Linked DNA regions of Streptomyces ficellus. The protein of the gene in region 2 interacts with the protein of the main gene of each other region in a pairwise test. Links are inferred from orthologs where the notes say so. Each region holds a gene or a part of one and is shown on either strand. Other genes may lie near its edges.

Region 1 (7,316 bases), 2.9 Mb from region 2 along the record:
CACCGCGCGGGCGGTGTCGCGCAGCCACGCGGGGCTGGCGCCGCCGTCGATGACCAGGACGCGCGCGGTGACGGCGGCCAGGCGTGCGGCGGGCACCAGGCTGTCGCCGAGCACGGCGTGGTCGTACGGCAGGGTGTGCGCCAGCGCTTCGAGCGCCGGCCACTGGGGCGACGCGCGCAGGCCGGCGAGCTCCGCGGCGGGCGTGTCGGACAGGAAGAGCGCGAGCGCGTCACCGCGGCGCCCGTCCGCCAGGAGCCGTCCGAGCCGCTGGGCGCGCTCGGTGAAGCCGTCGCGGGCGGCCGGGTCGGTGTCGTACGGAGGTTCGTAGACCGACAGGCGGGTGATCGGCAGCCCGGCCGCCGCCGCCTCCAGGGCGAGCGCGCCGCCGGAGGACGTGCCGTGCACGGCCGCGCCGCCGCCCGCCGTGGCGATCACGGCCGCCAGGTCGTCGACCTCCCGCTCGACGGCGTGACGAACGGGCGGGCCCGCCCCGTCACCGCTGTCGCCACGGCCCCGCCGGTCGTAGGTGTACGTGGTGAAGTGCGGCGCCAGCAGCCCGGCGAGCGCCGCCTCGCTCGCGCGCGTGCCCAGCGCCCCGCTCACCAGGACCAGCGGCGGACCTTCACCGCGCCGCTCGTACGCGAGGAGGGTGCCGTCGCCCGATGTGACCGTTCCGCGGTTCTCCATGCAGGGGCAGACCGGTGCCGGCCGCGGAACTCATCGCTCGGCCTCAGACGACTTCCGCTTCGTAGAAGCAGAGGTGGTCCTCGATCTCGGCGACCTCCGGCTTGGGGTCGGGGTACGCCCAGACGGCGTCCTCCGCGCCGGGCAGCGACCAGTAGGACGCGGTGCCCTTGAACGGGCAGTAGGTGTGGGTGCCGGAGGGCGTCAGCAGCTCCGTACGGACGTCCTGAGCCGGCAGGTAGTAGCGCGGGGGACAGCCCGTCTCGCGCAGGACGAGCGGTCGCCGGCTCTCCGCGACCACGTGACCGTCGTGGACCACGCGTACGTGCTCGGTGCCCTGCTCGATGGTGATGCGGTGTCCAGTCGTCATGACCGTGCAACGGCCCGCCCCCGCCGCGCCATTCCCTAGGTCACTCCCTAGGGTGGCCGTATGAACATCTGCGTCTTCCTGTCGGCCGCCGATCTCGATGAGCGCTACACCGTCCCCGCCCGCCAGTTCGCCGAATTGCTCGGCAAAGGCGGGCACACCCTGGTGTGGGGCGGCAGCGACACCGGATTGATGAAGGTCGTGGCGGACGGCGTCCAGGAGGCGGGCGGGCGGCTCGTCGGCGTGTCGGTGGACTTCCTGGCCACCAAGGCGCGGGCGGGCGCCGACGAGATGGTCTTCGCCAAGGACCTGGCCGAGCGCAAGGCGCGCATGCTGGCCGTGTCGGACGCCGTGGTGATCATGGTCGGCGGCACCGGCACCCTCGACGAGGCCACCGAGATCCTGGAGCTGAAGAAGCACGGCAAGCACACCAAGCCCGTGGTCCTGCTCAACGCGGCGGGCTTCTACGACGGGCTCAAGGAGCAGTTCCGGCGGATGGAGGCGGAGGGGTTCCTGCCGCTGCCGCTGACCGACCTGGTGTTCTTCGCGGAGGACGGGGTCGCCGCGCTCGCGTACCTGGAGGAGAGCGCCGGGATCAGGTGACCGCCGTCCGGATGCGAGCATGGCCGTATGGCTACACACATGATCACCGGGGCGGGTTCCGGCATCGGCGCGGCCGTCGCCCGCCGCCTGCACGAACGCGGCGACGACCTCGTACTGCTGGCCCGTGACGCGGGGCGCGCCAAGGAACTGGCCGCGGCCCACCCGGGCGCCCGTACGCTCGTCGGCGACCTGGCCAACGCCGACCGGCTGTCCTGGGCCTTCTCCCACCAGACGCTGCCCGACCGGCTGGACTCGCTGCTGCACATCGCGGGCGTCGTCGACCTCGGCCGGGTCGGCGATCTCACCACCAAGGCCTGGCGGAGCCAGCTGGAGGTGAACCTCATCGCGCCGGCCGAGCTGACCCGGCTGCTCCTGCCGCAACTGCGGGTCTCCCAGGGTCACGTCGTGTTCGTCAACTCCGGCGCCGGGTTGAACGCCCACGCCGAGTGGTCCGCCTACGCCGCCTCCAAGCACGGCCTCAAGGCGCTGGCCGACTCGCTGCGCCAGGAGGAGCACGGTTCCGGCGTGCGCGTCACGTCCGTCTACCCGGGCCGTACGGCCAGCCCGATGCAGGCCAAGGTGCACCAGCAGGAGGGCAAGGAGTACGACGCCTCCCGCTGGATCGACCCCGAGTCGGTCGCCACCGCGATCCTGACCGCGATCGACCTGCCGCGCGACGCGGAGATCAACGACCTGAGCGTGCGGCCGGGGCGATGAGCGGGAACGACGACTTCAGCTGGGGCCCCGCGACCGGGGTCGGGTCCATGCCGGGCGGCGACGCGCGCGAGGCGGCCAGGACCGTGACGGGCACCTTCGAGGACTTCCCGCACCTGGCGGAGCTGCCCGCCCGCGGGCCGGGCGCCGACATGATCGGGCGGACCATCGGCCTGCTCGTCGAGATGTACGCGCACGTGGAGCCGAGCGGCTGGCGGGTCAGCGACCGGCCGGGCCGGGACACCCGGCGGGCCCGGTCCTGGATGGGCGAGGACCTCGACGCCCTGGAGGAGTTCACCCAGGGGTACGAGGGTGTCGTGAAGGTCCAGGCGGTGGGGCCGTGGACGCTGGCCGCCGCCCTGGAGCTGCGGGGCGGAGAGGCGGCCCTCGGCGACCCCGGCGCCTGCCGGGACCTGACGGCCTCGCTGGCGGAGGGGCTGCGCGGCCACCTCGCGGAGGTGCGGCGCAGGATCCCGGGCGCGCGGGTGGTGCTCCAGCTCGACGAGCCGTCCCTGACCGCCGTGCTGCGCGGGCAGGTGCGCACCGCGAGCGGCTACCGGACCCACCGTGCCGTGGACCGCCAGGTCGTGGAGAGCGCGCTGCGGGACGTGGTGGCGGTGAACGAGGGGCACGGGCCCGTGATCGTGCACTCGTGCGCTCCGGACGTGCCGTTCGCGCTGCTGCGGCGGGCGGGTGCCGCGGGCATCTCGTTCGATTTCGGGCTGCTCACCGAGCGTGACGAGGAGCAGATCGGCGAGGCGGTCGAGGGAGGCACGAGGCTGTTGGTGGGCGTCGTCGAGTCGACCGACGTCCCATTGTCAGACCCTGCCGGTAGCGTCATGGGTGTCAGGACGCTGTGGCGCAGGCTGGGGCTGTATCCGGGGACTCTCGCCGAGTCCGTGGTGGTCACCCCGTCGTGCGGGCTGGCGGGTGCCTCGCCCGCGTACGCCCGTGCCGCGCTCGCCCACTGCGTCACGGCGGCGAGATCGCTCGCGGACAACCCTGAGTGACGTCAGTGACGGAAGGAAAGACGGTGGCTGTCGAACAGCAGGATGTCGTGCCGGCGGAGGCACGGGACAAGCACGCGCAGCTGGCCGAGCAGGTCGAGGAGCACCGCTTCCGGTACTACGTGAAGGACCAGCCGGTCGTCAGCGACGCCGAGTTCGACAGGCTGCTGCGCTCGCTGGAGGCCCTGGAGGAGGAGTATCCGGAGCTCCGGACGCCCGACTCGCCGACCCAGAAGGTCGCCGGGGCGTACGCGACGGAGTTCACGGCCGTCCAGCACCGCGAGCGGATGCTGTCGCTGGACAACGCCTTCGACGACGAGGAGCTGGCCGGCTGGGCGGACCGGGTCGCCAAGGAGGTCGGCACCTCGGGGTACCACTTCCTGTGCGAGCTGAAGGTCGACGGCCTGGCGGTCAACCTGACGTATGAGAAGGGGCGTCTCACGCGCGCGGCGACGCGCGGCGACGGCCGCACCGGTGAGGACATCACGCCGAACATCCGCACGATCTCGGACATCCCCGAGCGGCTGAAGGGTGACCGCATCCCGGATCTCGTCGAGATCCGGGGTGAGGTCTTCTTCCCGATGGAGAAGTTCCAGGAGCTGAACGCCCGCCTGGTGGAGGCGGGGGACAAGCCCTTCGCCAACCCGCGCAACGCGGCGGCCGGTTCGCTGCGCCAGAAGGACCCGAAGGTGACCGCCACCCGGCCGCTGCACATGGTGGTGCACGGCATCGGCGCGCGCGACGGCCTGGAGATCGCCCGGCTGTCGGAGGCGTACGAGCTGCTGCGCGAGTGGGGCCTGCCGACGGCCCGGCACAACAAGGTGGTCACCGACATCGCGGGAGTCCGCGCCTTCATCGAGTACTTCGGTGAGAACCGGCACTCGGTGGAGCACGAGATCGACGGTGTGGTCGTCAAGCTGGACGAGATCCCGCTCCAGGGCCGGCTCGGCTCCACCTCGCGGGCGCCGCGCTGGGCGATCGCCTGGAAGTACGCGCCGGAGGAGGTCAACACCAAGCTGGTCAACATCCGCGTGGGAGTGGGCCGCACCGGCCGGGTCACGCCGTACGCGCAGGTGGAGCCGGTGACGGTGGCCGGCTCGGAGGTCGAGTTCGCCACCCTGCACAACCAGGACGTGGTGAAGGCCAAGGGCGTCCTCATCGGGGACACGGTGGTGCTGCGCAAGGCCGGTGACGTGATCCCGGAGATCCTGGGCCCGGTGGCGGACCTGCGGGACGGCACGGAGCGGGAGTTCGTGATGCCCTCCGAGTGCCCCGAGTGCGGGACGCCGCTGCGGCCGATGAAGGAGGGTGACGTCGACCTGCGCTGCCCGAACGGCCGTACGTGCCCCGCGCAGTTGCGTGAGCGGTTGTTCTACCTCGGTGGCCGCAAGTGCCTGGACATCGAGAACTTCGGGTACGTCGCGGCGGCGGCGCTGACCAAGCCGCTGGAGCCGTCCGAGCCGCCGCTGGTGGACGAGGGCGACCTGTTCGACCTGACCATCGAGCAGCTGCTGCCCATCAAGGCGTACGTCCTGGACCAGGACAGCGGCCTGCCCAAGCGGGACCCCAAGACGGGCGAGGAGAAGATCGTCACCGTCTTCGCCAACCAGCAGGGCGAGCCCCGGAAGAACGCGCTGGCGATGCTGGAGAACATCGCGGCGGCCAAGGAGCGGCCGCTGGCCCGGGTCATCACGGGGCTGTCGATCCGTCACGTCGGCCCGGTGGCGGCGGAGGCACTGGCGCGCGAGTTCCGCTCGATCGACCGGATCGAGGAGGCGAGCGAGGAGGAGCTGGCGGCCGTCGAAGGGGTCGGCCCGACGATCGCGGCCTCGCTCAAGCAGTGGTTCGAGGTGGACTGGCACCGCGAGATCCTCCGCAAGTGGCGTGCGGCGGGGGTGCGGATGGAGGAGGAGAGCTCCGGCAAGGACGAAGGGCCGCGCCCGCTGGAGGGGTTGACCGTCGTCGTGACCGGCACGCTGGAGAACCACACCAGGGATGGCGCAAAAGAGGCGCTCCAGAGCCGGGGAGCGAAAGTGACCGGTTCCGTTTCGAAGAAGACGTCCTTCGTGGTTGTTGGTGACAACCCTGGTTCCAAGTATGACAAGGCGATGCAGCTGAAGGTTCCGGTTCTCGACGAGGACGGCTTCCGTACGCTGCTCGACCAGGGGCCGGACGCGGCGCGTGAGGTGGCGGTTCCGGTCGAACAGTAGGCCGGTAAATGCCGTACGGGGCTCACCCGTTCGGCGCATACCAGATGGATAAGGGTGGCCGGGTCTCATTCGGGCAAGACCAGTAGAGCGCCGCCCGTTGAAGCCTTTCGCGGCCTACTGTTGAGACGGCGCGTGTCGTGCCCGGCCGGGGGTGGGATTCCGGCCGTGCCGGCACGACAACGGGCCATAGCGTGGCAACGGCACCGCCGGCTGTGAGAGGGACGGAATGAAACCGACCGAGAGTGCCGCCCCGGTCTCACGGCCGCGTGCGTACGCGGCCACGGGCATCGCCTCCATGCTCCCGAACGTCGTCGTGGCGGTCGCCGCCTTCGTCCTCACGGCCGGACTGTGGGGCGCCGCGCGCGGCGGGCACGCGCTCTTCCCCGGCTCCACGACCGGCTGGTCGCTCGCCGTGCTCACCGGCATCGTCGTCGGACACCTCGTCGCGCTCGGCCGCGACCGCTGGTGGGGCGGCACCGGCTCGGGCGCCGCGCTCACCCTGGCCGTACTGCTCCTGTACGGCTGGGTGCCGGCCGGACTGGTCAGCCTCGCCGTCGTCGTCCTCGTCGGGGTCGCCCGGCGCCACCGCTGGCGGCAGGGACTGCTGCACGGCGCCGCGGACGTCCTCGGCATAGGGGCGGCGGCCCTGGTCCTCGCCGCGTTCGGGGACGTGCCGACGGTCGAACGGCCGTGGCGGCCGCTCGAATGGGGCATCGAGGCGGTACCTGAAGTGGCGCTGGCCGCCGCCGCGTACCTGACGGTGACCCGGCTGCTGCTGTGGTACACGCTGGCCCCGCAGGCTGGGGGACTGCCCACGGCCGCCCGCACCGCGCTGCTGCGGCAGGGGCTCGTGGCGGTCGCCCTGCTCGGCATCGCGCCGCTGATCTGCGTCGTCGCGGTGGCCCTGCCGGTGATGCTGCCGCTGTTCGCCGTGCCGCTGATCGCCCTGGACTCCACCCTCTGGATCGCCCGCGCCCGGGCGGAGGAACAACTGCGCGACCCGCTGACCGGTCTGCCCAACCGGCAGTGGCTGCTGGAGCGGACCTGGTCGGCGCTGGAGGAGGCGGAGGGCGAAGGTCTCCGGGCCGCCCTGGTGCTGATCGACCTCGATCGCTTCCGGTCGGTCAACGACACACTCGGTCATCTGGCCGGTGACCGGCTGCTGCTGCAGATCGCCGACCGGCTGCGGCTGGCCCTGCCGCGCGACGCGGAGGCCGCACGGCTCGGCGGCGACGAGTTCGCCGTCCTGCTCCCGGTCGCCGACTCCACGACCAGCGCCCAGCGGGTGGCCCGGCAGCTCGTCGCCGAGCTGTCCTCGCCCCTCGACCTCGACGGACTCACCCTCGTCCTGGAGGCCAGCGCGGGCGTCGCCGTCTTCCCCGACCACGCGCTGGACGCGGAAGGCCTCCTCCAGCGGGCCGACGTCGCCATGTACCAGGCCAAGCGGGACCGCACCGGCGTCGAGGTCTACGAGTCCAAGCGCGACTCCAACACCCCCGACCGGCTCGGCCTCCTCGGCGACCTCCGGCGCGCCCTGGACGCCGGGGACGTCGAGCTGCACTACCAGCCGAAGGTCCGCTTCGACGGACACGTCGCCGGGCTGGAGGCGCTGGTGCGCTGGGTGCACCCGGAGCGGGGCAAGGTGCCGCCCGACGAGTTCATCGCCATCGCCGAGTCCTCAGGGCTGATGCCGCACCTCACGGAGTACGTCCTGGAGACGGCGCTCGGCCA
Region 2 (7,775 bases):
ACGGCCACCACGAGGACGATGACGAGCGCGACGACCGTCCGGGGCTCCATCCCGCACCGCGTCTGCACCCACAGCGGTAACCGGTCCCGCACCCCGAGCCGCCACCGGTCGCGCCGCTCCAGTCCCGTCCCACCGCCTGGGCCGGCACCCTCCGCCGCCACCCCCGCGCCCGCCTCCGCCTGCGGCACCGGCGTGCCTACAGGCGTCTGCGGATCCCCCACCACCGGCGGCGGCAACGCCGGACTCCCGCCCGCCAGGGGTGCCTGCGCCACCGGCCGCCCAGGCCGGAGCGGGGCCGGGGCGGCCACCACCACCCGCCCGAGTGCCGGCGAGGCACCACCGGCCGCGGGCGGTGACGGGGCGTCACCGCCCGGTGGTGGGTGGGTCGTGGACGTGCCGGGGCGTTCGAAGAGCGCGGCCGCTCGGCGGCGGGCCACCATCCGGGCGTGCGCGGCGGTGCGCCCGCCGCGCACCCGGTGTCGTGCGGAGCCCGGGCGCCGGGCGCGGACGTCGGAGCCGGGGGCGCGGCCGGGACCGCTCGCCGCCCGGGCCGCGGGCGACGACGGTGTGACGGTGTGTGTGACGGCGTGCGTGACGCTGTGTGTTCGCGGAGTCATGCCACAGCACGGTAGGGACGATCGTCCGACCCCGCTGAGCCGCCTGAAATTCCGTGGAAAACCAGCCGGTTGGGGATATCTCGGTCACCCGGGCGGGTGAAGCGCTCGGCTCGCGGTCACCTCACGGAGACGACCAGCCCCAGCAGTCCCGGCCCGGTGTGCGCGCCGATGACCGCGCCGACCTCGCTGACGTGCAGGTCCGCAAGACCGGGGACGCGGGCGCGCAGCCGCTCGGCGAGTGCCGCCGCCCGGTCGGGTGCGGCGAGGTGGTGCACGGCGATGTCCACCGGGCCGGCGCCCGCCCGTTCGGCGGCGATCTCCTCCAGCCGGGCGATCGCCTTCGACGCGGTGCGCACCTTCTCCCGCAGCTGGATCCGCCCGTCCTCCAGCTCCAGCAGCGGTTTCACGGCGAGCGCGGAGCCCAGCAGCGCCTGTGCCGCGCCGATGCGGCCGCCCCGGCGCAGGTACTCGAGGGTGTCGACGTAGAAGTAGGCGGAGGTACCGGCGGCCCGTTTCTCCGCGGCGGCGACCACCTCGTCCAGGCTGCCGGCCGCTTCCGCCGCCTCGGCGGCCGCCAGCGCGCAGAAGCCGAGCGCCATGGCGACCATGCCGGTGTCGACGACCCGCACCGGTACGGGGGCGTCCTTGGCGGCCAGCAGCGCGGCGTCGTACGTACCGGAGAATTCGGCCGACAGGTGGAGCGACACGATGCCGGCCGCCCCCGCCTCCGCCGCCGTCCGGTAGGCGGCGGCGAACACCTCGGGGCTCGGGCGGGACGTGGTCACGGAGCGGCGTTTCTGCAGCGCCAGGGCGAGCGAGCGGGCCGAGATCTCGGTGCCCTCTTCAAGGGCCTGGTCCCCGAGGACGACGGTCAGCGGCACCGCGGTGATGCCGTGCCGCTCCATCGTCCGCGGCGGCAGGTAGGCCGTTGAATCAGTGACGATCGCGACATGGCGGGACATGACCGGGAGGGTACCCCGGAGGGGGCTCCGTACGGCAGCCCGCCCCCGCTCCGTGATCGAAACCGGTCAGTTCGTGGTCTCGGGACGTGCCGACTTCTGCCAGGAGTAGGTGGTCTGCTGTCGGGGATCCCGCGCCGTGATCGCCTTGGGCGTCTCCGTGCCGGAAGCCTCGCGGCCGCCGTCCGCCTGTTCCGCGGGCCGCTGCGCCGCCTTCGCGCCGGCGTCCGCACCCGCCCCGGCGCCCACATGCGCAGCGGCGCCCGCGTCGGCGCCCTCCGGCCAGACCTGCTCCGACGCGCTGCCCGGCGCCGCCTCCGGCCAGGACAGGTCGTCCAGGCCGTCCCGCTCGCCGCCGGCCCAGTGCCGCAGCGCCCCGGCCTCCACGTCGATCTGGGCGCTCAGGGACGCCAGGTCGTCGTCCGCGAACTTCTGCGCCCGGTCCCGGGCCGCCCACCGCAGCGACTCCGCCGAGTGGACGATCCGCTCGGTGCGCTCGCGCAGGTCGTCGAGCTGGGCCGCGACCCCGCCGCGGTCCGGGTCCCGCTCCAGCCGCTTCAGGTCGGCGTCCAGTTCGTGGCCGTGCGCGCTGAGCCGCCGGAACAGGTCGAGGGACTCCTTGAGCGAGGCGTCCTGCGCGGCGCCCGCCTCCAGCGCGTCCTGGGTGGCCCGCATCGACGTCCGGAGCGACAGCCGCAGCTGCGCCAGCTCGGCCTTCACACCACCCGGCCCGTAGCTCTTGGCGCGCAGCGTGGTGTCCTCGACGGTCCGCCGCGCCTGGGTGATCGTGCGGTCGACTCCGCGCTTGGCGGCCTTGACGGCCTTCACGGTGACGAACACCCCCAGAGCGACGAAGACGACGAAGAGCAGCGCCAGGATCGCGATCGCTTCTGCCATGGAGTCCCCTTGTTGTCGCTCGGTACGACGCCGGACGCGTCCGCCCGTCGCCCCTCCACGGTAAACGGAACGGGCAGGCCGGGGGTTCCATACGCGACCCCCAACCTGCCCGTAGGGGGGAACCCGGGGTTGCCGGGTTCCCCGGGCGCGTCACGCCGGGACGATGTTCACCAGCTTCGGGGCCCGCACGATCACCTTGCGGACGCCCGCGCCGCCCAGGGCCGCGACGACGCCCTGGTCGGCCATGGCCAGTGCCTCCAGGTCCGCGTCCGTGATGGACGGGGAGACCTCCAGGCGGGCCTTGACCTTTCCCTTGATCTGGACGACGCAGGTCACCGTCTCGTCGACGACGTACGCCGGGTCGGCGACCGGGAAGTCCTGGTGGACGACCGAGTCGGTGTGGCCCAGCCGGTGCCACAGCTCCTCGGCGATGTGCGGGGCCAGCGGCGCGACCAGCAGCACCAGCTGCTCGGCGACCGGCCGCGACACCGGGCCGCCCGCCTTGGTCAGGTAGTTGTTCAGCTCGGTGACCTTGGCGATCGCCGTGTTGAACCGCATGGCGGCCATGTCCTGGCCGACGCCGTCGATGGCCTTGTGCAGGGCGCGCAGGGTGCCCTCGTCCGGCTCGGTGTCGACGACGGTCGCCTCACCGGTCGACTCGTCGACGATGTTGCGCCACAGCCGCTGGAGCAGCCGGTACTGGCCCACCACCGCGCGCGTGTCCCAGGGCCGCGAGACGTCCAGGGGGCCCATCGCCATCTCGTACAGGCGCAGGGTGTCCGCCCCGTACTCGGCGCAGATCTCGTCCGGAGTGACGGCGTTCTTCAGGGACTTGCCCATCTTGCCCAGGACGCGGCTGACCTTCTCGCCCTGGTACCAGAAGGCACCGTCGCGCTCCTCCACCTCGGCGGCCGGCACGGCGATGCCGCGGGCGTCCCGGTAGACGAAGGCCTGGATCATGCCCTGGTTGTAGAGCTTGTGGAACGGCTCGGGCGAGGAGATGTGCCCCAGGTCGAACAGGACCTTCGACCAGAAGCGCGCGTACAGCAGGTGCAGTACGGCGTGTTCGGCGCCGCCCACGTACAGGTCGGCACCGCCGTGCGGCTTGCCCTCGCGCGGCCCCATCCAGTACCGCTCGATCTCGGGGTCGACCAGGCGCTCGCTGTTGTGCGGGTCCAGGTAGCGCAGCTCGTACCAGCAGGAACCGGCCCAGTTGGGCATGGTGTTGGTCTCGCGCCGGTACTTCTTGGGGCCGTCGCCCAGGTCCAGGGTGACGTTGACCCAGTCCTCGTTGCGCGACAGCGGCGTCTCGGGCTGGGTGTCCGCGTCGTCCGGGTCGAAGGTGCGCGGCGAGTAGTCCTCGACCTCGGGCAGCTCCAGGGGCAGCATCGACTCGGGCAGCGGGTGGGCGATGCCGTCCTCGTCGTAGACGATCGGGAAGGGCTCGCCCCAGTAGCGCTGGCGGCTGAACAGCCAGTCGCGCAGCCGGAAGTTGACGGTGCCCTCGCCGATGCCCCGGCCGGCCAGCCACTCGGTGATCTTCGCCTTGGCCTCGACGACGCCCAGGCCGTCCAGGGAGATGGCGTCGCTCGCCGAGTTGACGATCTTCGCGTCGTACGAGTCGAAGGCGTCGTCCCAGTCCGACGGGTCGGTGCCGCGGCCGTCCGACGGCTCGACGACGCAGCGCATCGGCAGCTCGAAGGCGCGCGCGAAGGCGAAGTCGCGGGTGTCGTGCGCCGGGACGGCCATGATCGCGCCGGTGCCGTAGCTCATCAGGACGTAGTCGGCGATGAAGACCGGGACGCGGTCGCCGCTGACGGGGTTGACGGCGTAGGCGCCGGTGAAGACACCGGTCTTGTCCTTGGCCTCGGCCTGGCGCTCGACGTCGGACTTGGACGCGGCCTGCTTGCGGTACGCGTCGACGGCCTCGGCCGGGGTGGCGTGGCCGCCCGTCCAGACGTCGTGCGTGCCCTCCGGCCAGGCCGCCGGGACGATCTTCTCGACCAGCTCGTGCTCGGGGGCCAGCACCATGTAGGTGGCGCCGAACAGGGTGTCCTGGCGGGTGGTGAAGACGGTGATCGCGTCGTCGCCGACGGCGAAGTCGACGCGGGCGCCCTCGGAACGGCCGATCCAGTTGCGCTGCTGGAGCTTGATGGCCTCGGGCCAGTCCAGCGCGTCCAGGTCGTCCAGCAGCCGGTCGGCGTAGGCGGTGATGCGCATGTTCCACTGGCGCAGCTTGGCCTTGAAGACGGGGTAGTTGCCGCGTTCGGAGCGGCCGTCGGCGGTGACCTCCTCGTTGGCGAGGACGGTGCCCAGGCCGGGGCACCAGTTGACGGGCGCGTCCGAGGCGTACGCCAGGCGGTAGTCGCCCAGGACGTCGGCGCGCTCCGCGGCGGTCAGCTCGCCCCACGCGCGCGTGCCGGGCGCCTGGCGTTCACCGCTCTCGAACTGGGCGACCAGGTCGGCGACGGGGCGGGCCCGGCCGGCCTCCTCGTCGTACCAGGAGTTGAAGATCTGCAGGAAGATCCACTGGGTCCACTTGTAGTAGTCCGGGTCGATCGTCGCGAACGACCGGCGCTTGTCGTGTCCCAGGCCCAGCCGGCGCAGCTGGAGCTTCATGTTCTCGATGTTCGCCTCGGTCGACACGCGCGGGTGCGTGCCGGTCTGGACGGCGTACTGCTCGGCGGGCAGTCCGAAGGCGTCGAAGCCCAGGGTGTGCAGGACGTTGTGCCCGGTCATGCGCTGGTGACGGGCGAAGACGTCGGTGGCGATGTAGCCGAGGGGGTGGCCGACGTGGAGGCCGGCACCCGACGGATAGGGGAACATGTCCATGATGAACCGCTCGGGGCGGGCGGCCACGGCCGGGTCGCCGGCCAGGTCACCGCTCGGGTTGGGCGCCTCGTAGGTGCCCTCCGCGTCCCAGACGTCCTGCCAGCGTGCCTCGATGTCGGCGGCCATGGCCGCCGTGTACCGGTGCGGGGCTGCTGCCTCGGCGGCAGCCGAATTCATCTCGCTCATGGTCCTTGAAGCTCCATCGATCGTCTCTGCCCGTTGCCGCTCGGTGACGCGGCGAAATGAAAAAACCCCTCGCACAGGAGGGGACGCCGCGCCGATTCCGGCCGGATTTCTCATCCGCCGGTGCTGATCAGCGCGGCTCGCTAAGCAGAAGGCGTACGGCACGCATGGCGTCAGGGTACCGCAGGGCCCGTACCGGCCGCATCGAGGTTCGTGGGACCGGTGACCGCTCGAGGGCCCCACCGGGGGTCCGGGTTACTCCGCGTATCGACCCTATCCAGGGCAACCCCAAAGTCAGTTGCCGTCGGTTCCGAACCTTAAACGCCCAAAGCTCGTACCGGTGGGTATGCCTCGACTTAGCATGCGGCCACGGGACCTCTTTTCCGCACCACTGGAGTCGCCCCCCATGAACCCTCATCGCAAGATCCGCTCGTCGCCCGCCTTCCAGGCCGGTATGAGCAAGCCGGTACAGGGCGGGCTTTCCGCGGCCGCACTGATACTCATACCGCTGCTCGCGATCGGCGGGAGCGACAGCTTCCGGGCCGCCCTGGACTTCGCCACGGGCGTCCTGTCCCTCGTGTCACTGACCGCTTCCGTGGCATGGGGCCTGCTCGCGCAGGACCGGCTGGTGCTCTCCACCCGGCACCGGCTGATCGCACAGGCCATCCACCGCACCACCGCGGTGGCCTCCCTCGGCTTCCTGCTCCTGCACGCCACCGTCAAGGTCTCCCTGGGGCACGTGGCACTCATCGGGGCCCTCATCCCCTTCGGGCTCGGCGTCACCGGCACCTCCGCGCTCATCGGCTTCGGGTCGCTCGCCGGCCTGCTGATGGTGGTCGCCGCGTCCACCGGCGCCGCCCGCAGCGCCCTGGCGGGCCGGGGCAACATCGCGGCCCGCTGGCGGCCGCTGCACATGCTCGCCTACCCGGCCTGGTGCTTCGCGCTCGTCCACGGGCTCTACGCGGGTCGCCCCGCCGCCACCTGGGTCACCACCATGTACTGCCTGGCCCTCGCCGGGGTCGCCGCGGTCGTGTCGCTGCGGCTGCTGCCCGGCGCCGTGCAGCAGCGCCTCACCGACCGCGTGCTCGGCGCGCTCGGGCCCGCCGGCCCGGACAGGCCGGCCCGCGGCCGCGGCAGGCGGCGCGACCCCTCGGTCTCCCCGCTGCCCGGCTCGGACATGGCCCCGCCCATGCCGTACGAGCCCTCCGCCTCGTTCGAGCAGGAGCTGCGCCGCGAGCCGCGCAGCCGTCCCGAGCCGCCGGCCCCCGCCGCCGACCGCCCGCTCGGCCGCCCCCGCGAGCAGCCCCGCACCCTGACGCCGCCGACCGCGCCGCTGTACGAGCCCGCGTTCCCCTCGCCCTCCCCGAGCACCACGGGCGCGGGCATCTCGGCCGCCTACCGGGCCGTGTCCCTGGGCAACGCCGGTGCCGGCAGCCCCACCCAGGAGATCCCGTACGCCGAGCGCGTCCCCATGACGGAGGAACTGCCGGTCGTGACCGACGAACCGGCGACCCGTCCCGGCTACTGGCCGACCCCCTCCCCGCCGCCGCCCGCTCCGTCCCCCGCCCCGCCCTCGTACAGTTCCCAGCCCACCCCGCCGCCGTACGGCGACACCAGCCCCCCGGAGCCCGCACCGGGCCCCTTCCAGCAGCCGCCGGCCGGCGAGCCCTGGACCGCACCAGCAGGAGACCGCCCGTGAACGCCCCGCTCCCCGACGTCCCCGAGGTCCGAGTCGTCGGCCTCCCCCAGCTCACCCAGGGCTTCGACCTCGTCGAGCGGCTCGACCTCCAGATGCACCTGAAGGTGCACGGCCCGCTCGAACCGATGGGCGGCGAGCGGCTGGCCCAGCTCGCGGAGGAGATATCGCTGACCGGCCGCGGCGGCGCCGGTTTCCCGTTCGGCAGGAAGCTGCGCGCCGTCGCCAAAGCGACGATCCGGCGCGGGGTGCGCCCGGTCGTCGTGGTCAACGGCAGTGAGGGCGAGCCCGCCTGCCGCAAGGACACCGTCCTGCTCAACCGCGCGCCGCACCTCATCCTGGACGGCGCGCTGCTGGCCGCCGAGGCGCTCGGCGCCCGCACCCTGGTCGTGGTGGTGACCCGGAACTCCACGGAGGTCTCCATCCGCGCCGCCCTCGCCGAGCGGGGGCTGTCGGACCGGCGCGGACAGCGGCTGCGCGCCCGTGTGGTGCGCACGCCGGAGCGCATGGTCTCCGGTGAGGCGTCCTCCGTCATCCGGGCGGTGAACGGCGGCCCGGCGATCCCGCCGGGGCGCAGGGAGCGCGCGGCCG

Evidence for each region.
Region 1: the proteins of leuS (region 2) and ligA interact in binary tests that used the Escherichia coli proteins (3 or more experiments, as listed by UniProt). The link is inferred for Streptomyces ficellus from one-to-one orthologs.

The regions. Positions count from the first base shown.
Region 1 is NZ_CP034279.1:2,083,673-2,090,988, reverse strand. What follows is about bases 2,995-5,993. They hold ligA (NAD-dependent DNA ligase LigA), read left to right. Parts: upstream 2,995-3,401; coding sequence 3,402-5,585; downstream 5,586-5,993. Other genes in these bases: EIZ62_RS08920 (putative bifunctional diguanylate cyclase/phosphodiesterase), read left to right, coding at 5,881-5,993; EIZ62_RS08930 (methionine synthase), read left to right, coding at 2,995-3,378. In the rest of the region: EIZ62_RS08950 (alpha/beta fold hydrolase), read right to left, coding at 1-687; EIZ62_RS08945 (DUF427 domain-containing protein), read right to left, coding at 731-1,054; EIZ62_RS08940 (LOG family protein), read left to right, coding at 1,115-1,654; EIZ62_RS08935 (SDR family oxidoreductase), read left to right, coding at 1,682-2,371; more of EIZ62_RS08930, read left to right, coding at 2,368-2,994; more of EIZ62_RS08920, read left to right, coding at 5,994-7,316. UniProt on the Escherichia coli protein: DNA ligase that catalyzes the formation of phosphodiester linkages between 5'-phosphoryl and 3'-hydroxyl groups in double-stranded DNA using NAD as a coenzyme and as the energy source for the reaction.
Region 2 is NZ_CP034279.1:4,975,005-4,982,779, reverse strand. The notes cover bases 2,424-5,881. They hold leuS (leucine--tRNA ligase), read right to left. Parts: upstream 5,492-5,881; coding sequence 2,624-5,491; downstream 2,424-2,623. Other genes in these bases: EIZ62_RS22230 (hypothetical protein), read right to left, coding at 2,424-2,473. Also shown: EIZ62_RS22240 (ComEA family DNA-binding protein), read right to left, coding at 1-617; EIZ62_RS22235 (DegV family protein), read right to left, coding at 734-1,579; more of EIZ62_RS22230, read right to left, coding at 1,646-2,423; EIZ62_RS22220 (hypothetical protein), read left to right, coding at 5,895-7,187; EIZ62_RS22215 (NADH-quinone oxidoreductase subunit NuoF family protein), read left to right, coding at 7,184-7,775.